DNA from 2 places in the Priestia sp. YIM B13489 genome. Region 2 is predicted to be linked to the other one. Evidence: a T-box and tRNA genes for the amino acid it is inferred to sense, from the RefSeq annotation. Region 2 holds a T-box; the other holds one or more tRNA genes.

Region 1 (2,406 bases), 2.5 Mb from region 2:
AGATGAAGTGATAAAGGAAAAAGCAGGACGCGAGCAGTTTGCTAAATAAAAAAGAAATCCCCGCTGAAACAGCGGGGATTTCTTTAGCTTGTATATCTAAAGCTTAAGCCCATTTTCTTTAATAATTTCCGGTAGCCGATGGACGTTTGATCAGCCATAATATGCGCTTCCATCTGCAGGTCTAAAGGCAAGTCTTCAGGCTTTTGGTTTTCAACCATTTCACGGTCTTCGTCAAAGACGCGAAGGTTAAAGTCATACACACCTTCAACGGGAGAATCTTTGTCAAAGTTTCGAGCGATTGGTGCGAATAAACGTGTTTCGCGGGCTGAAATAGGAGAGACTGCATTCATAATCCACAGTTCTGCGCCTTCTGGGAAGTATACTTTTAGCGTAGCTGTAAACGGCGGATAAACATCAAAGACGCGAAGCCATTTAAAATCAGGTGGATTTAAATGCTGCTGTTCTTTGGAATAATTGCTCACGGTGCTCGTATATTCTACATGAAGCCCATACTCTGTATCGCTTACTTTATATTTAGGCACAAAGGCGTTGTTTCGATCACCAAATGTGTCTGTGTGAACCCAAGCAAAATGAGCTACGTCTAAAAAGCCTTCCATTTGACGACCGGCCGAACCCATGATATCAAAGCTCGGACAAACAATTTGCTGAAAATCAGGGTCCTCCCACGCATCGAAGTAAGGCAGGTTATCTTGTTCTCCTGTCAGGGAAGTCCATACTAATCCAAATCGTTCAATAACTGGATAGACGGCCATACACAAGCGGGGAGAAATATTGGCATCAGGGTGAGCTGGAATCGACGTGCATGCACCGTCCGTTGCATAGCGGAAGCCGTGGTAAGGACAGACAATTTCATCATCTTCCACCCAGCCCATGCTAAGAGGGGTGCCTCGGTGAACGCATAAATCACGAGCCGCCACTACTTTGTGTGTGGTACGGTATAGAACTAGATTTACATCTAGCAGTTTTACGGACGTTGGTTTCTCTGTTACATCACTGCAGCGTGCGACGGGGTACCAATACTTAGCGAGCGTCGTCCAATCTTCCAGGCTGAACGTGCAGTCTCTTGGGTAGGGAGTTGCCGTTTTTGGTTTGGTCATGGTTGGTTGTTGTTCCATCTATTTTCTTCCCTTCTTTTGTAAGCTCTTTTACTAAGGGTAATATAAAAAAAGAAAATTCACACAATTTATGTAAGGAGTTCTAACATGAAATATGGAACTTTGTAGAAAGTGCGAATTTCAGAAGACGTAAATTAGAGAATATACCAATAAAAAAATTTAAAAAAGCGCTTCCTAAATAAATTTAAACGTGATATAATTTTCCAAGACGCTGGTGTAGCTCAGTAGGTAGAGCACTTGCATGGTAAGCAAGAGGTCGCAGGTTCGATCCCTGTCGCTAGCATACTAAAAAACCTTCTTTCTTGTTGAAAGAAGGTTTTTTTTTATTTGTGTCGGCTTTAAAATTATTCTCCGAATTATTCTTTCCCTCCTTGTGAAAACTTTAACAGTTTGATAGCCTTATTAGGAGATTGTGAGAAAATATGCGTATCTTTTCCCCTGTGTCTTATGAATCATATTTAGAAATATTCTTAAAAGAATGTTTATTGCCTCTAAATATTGGGTACACGGAACTAGGGGTTAAATTTCAACAGGGAGTGTGAACGATAATTTGATTACGTTTAAGAATGTGTCAAAGCAATATCCAGACGGTACGACCGCCGTGAAAAATATTAATCTAGAAATTAAAGAAGGAGAGTTTTTCGTTTTAATTGGTCCGAGTGGGTGTGGGAAAACAACCACCTTAAAAATGATTAACCGTCTTCATGATATTACCGAAGGAGAACTATACATAAAAGATAAGCTCGTATCGGACCACAACATCCATGAGCTACGCTGGAACATTGGTTATGTTCTGCAGCAGATTGCTCTTTTTCCTCATATGACCATCGCTGAAAATATAGCCATTGTACCCGAGATGAAGCATTGGAAGAAAAACAAAATCAAAACGCGCATTGATGAACTGCTTACCTTGGTAGGACTAGACCCAAAGCAGTATCGAAACCGAAAGCCGTCTGAGCTCTCAGGTGGCCAGCAGCAACGTGTAGGTGTAGCACGTGCCCTCGCAGCTGATCCCCCCGTTATTTTAATGGACGAACCCTTTAGTGCCCTCGATCCGTTAAGCCGCGAACAGCTTCAGCAAGATGTTATTAGCTTAAAAGAAAAAATCAAAAAAACATTTGTGTTTGTTACGCACGATATGAGCGAAGCGATGACGCTTGGAGATCGTATCTGCCTGATGAAAGATGGAGAAATTGTTCAAGTTGGAACCCCGGAGGAATTCATCCAAAAGCCTAAAAATGAATTTGTAAAAACATTTATTGGAAATCAA
Region 2 (2,406 bases):
ACATCCATTTGTTGGGCGAGACCTGTCAGGTATACTTCGAGGAGAAACGTGTGCTGAGCAAGAGGAAACAGCGATTTTCTTCATGACGGATGATGACCCGACAAAAGGACTTCACCAAACAAATTTTTTAGGAGAAAGCTACCCGTCAGTTGTTCAGCCTAATCACATTCAAGCGGTCATTGTCGAGTTTTCGTCAGCGGCAGGAAAGGAAATTTGGAAATACGCTCGCTATCATGATAATCTGCAATTTTGGTCAGCAGATGACGAAAAAGATGAATTCATTCACGGAGAGCAATATGGAGGTTACCCTGTGAGTTTTACTACCCTTAAAACAACCCGTGTTCCTGATCAAATTGAAATGTACAATTTGACCAAGGATCCGTTAGAAACAGTAAATCTGGCTCACCCGTATTTTTCGACAAATGAAACAAGGAAAATTCAGCGGCAGCTTGACGTTATTCTTAAAGAACAAGTCAGGAAAAAACGGATTTTTCCGCAAAGTGGAAGCATGCATGATGAGCTTTTGTCTAAAGATAGATAAAAAATAGTTTCTATGGATTCAAGTCAGATATTTGCGTAAGCAGAAAAAGGTGTATTTAATATTTTAGTATATAAATTGAAAACCTGATGATGCTTGTGTTAGGTTACTTGTTCTGGTTTGGGGTAGTATTGGTTTCACTTCATTAATCCCGCTTAGATAAAACAAATAAGGACTTATAGCATCTTTCTTTTTCGCCTTTATTGTTATGAAAATAAGAATGAAATGTAGTCGTTAATAGTATAATAAAAAACTTTTTAAGTCCGTAGATTCTTAAGTAACTTTTCAAGAATTCAAGCATAAAGTAATTCTATACCATAAAAAAATAAAAAATTACTTCTTGACTTCTGTTAAATTTATACACTATAATCGCTTTTAACAACTAATAAACAGTATTTGGCAATGAAAAGGACACGAATTAGATGCTGTTTTCTTCGCAGAGAATAGGGTCACTGGCTGAGAGCCCTTAAGAAATCATCTAATTTACCACCTTAGAGCTATTGCAGGGAACGTGCATAACTGAAACTGCAATCGGTAAAACCGTTATCTTTTTTGAGCGTGAAATACGTATAGGTATTTCACGGAATTAGGGTGGTACCACGGCCGCATTCGTCCCTTCACTAGGGATGAGTGCGGCTTTTTATGTAGAAAAAATGAATATACAAGCAATGAAAAGGACATGAATCATTTTTGGATTTTCTTTACAGAGAGTAGGGTCACTGGCTGAGAACCCTTAGAAAACGAAATGAATTTACCACCTTGGAGCTGCGGCGGGGAATGTGTATACACTGAAACCGCAACCGGTAAAACCGTTATCTTTTTAAGCGTAAAATACGTATAAGTATTTTACGGAATTAGGGTGGTACCACGGCCGCATTCGTCCCTTTACTAGGGATGAGTGCGGTTTTTTGTTGAATAAAAACATATTGGAGGAATGAACATGTCAAAACAAGTGGAAGCAGAAAAGCGAAATCATCAAAAGTTAGGTCAAGAACTGGAGCTGTTTATGTCGATGGAAGAAGCTCCTGGTATGCCATTTTTCTTACCTAACGGAATGATTATTCGAAATGAGTTAGAAAATTACTGGAAACAAAAGCATTATAAAGCAGGCTATCAAGAAATAAAAACACCCATCATGATGAAACAGGAGCTCTGGGAACAATCAGGGCACTGGGAGCACTATCATGAGAATATGTATTTTTCAAATGTTGACAAACAAAACTATGCGATTAAACCGATGAATTGTCCGGGAGCCATTTTATTGTTTAACAGCAAGCGAAGAAGCTACCGAGAACTTCCGATTCGATACGCAGAGCTTGGATTAGTTCATCGTCACGAGCTTTCTGGGTCTTTAAACGGATTGCTAAGAGTCCGTTCATTCACACAGGACGACGCTCATTTATTCGTAGAACTCAGTCAGATTGAAGCTGAGATTAGCCGCATTCTAGCGTTTATCCATGACTTTTACTCACATTTTGGCTTCAATTACAAAGTGGAGTTATCCACACGACCTGAAAAATTCATGGGAGATATTGAAACATGGAACCAAGCAGAAAAGTCGCTTCAATCTGTGTTAAGTGAAAAAGGCTTAGACTATCAGGTAAATGAAGGAGAAGGAGCTTTTTATGGGCCGAAAATCGATTTTCATATTTTAGATTCCTTAGGTCGCAGCTGGCAGTGCGGAACAGTTCAGCTTGATTTCTTAATGCCGGATAAGTTTGACTGTATGTATATTGGAGAAGACAATAAACCTCATCGTCCCGTAATGATTCACCGCGCTATATACGGATCAGTTGAGCGATTTATGGCCATCTTGATTGAACATTACGAAGGTCAATTTCCTCTTTGGTTGGCTCCTGTTCAATTTA

The links. A T-box is a leader RNA that pairs with one kind of tRNA and senses whether it is charged. The one in region 2 lies ahead of thrS (threonine--tRNA ligase), so its partner is inferred to be a tRNA-Thr.
Region 1: it has a tRNA-Thr gene. The T-box ahead of thrS (threonine--tRNA ligase) is inferred to sense a tRNA for this amino acid. The anticodon was not compared.

What each region holds. Positions count from the first base shown of each region.
Region 1 is NZ_JBHZOQ010000053.1:3,776,383-3,778,788, reverse strand. It holds gene ACFX4W_RS25345 (DHA2 family efflux MFS transporter permease subunit) at 1-49, shown strand, start outside; gene ACFX4W_RS25340 (aromatic ring-hydroxylating oxygenase subunit alpha) at 84-1,136, opposite strand; tRNA gene ACFX4W_RS25335 (tRNA-Thr) at 1,347-1,419, shown strand; gene ACFX4W_RS25330 (ABC transporter ATP-binding protein) at 1,687-2,406, shown strand, end outside.
Region 2 is NZ_JBHZOQ010000053.1:1,317,706-1,320,111, forward strand. It holds gene ACFX4W_RS12600 (sulfatase family protein) at 1-541, shown strand, start outside; T-box leader at 932-1,158, shown strand; T-box leader at 1,198-1,426, shown strand; gene thrS (threonine--tRNA ligase) at 1,479-2,406, shown strand, end outside.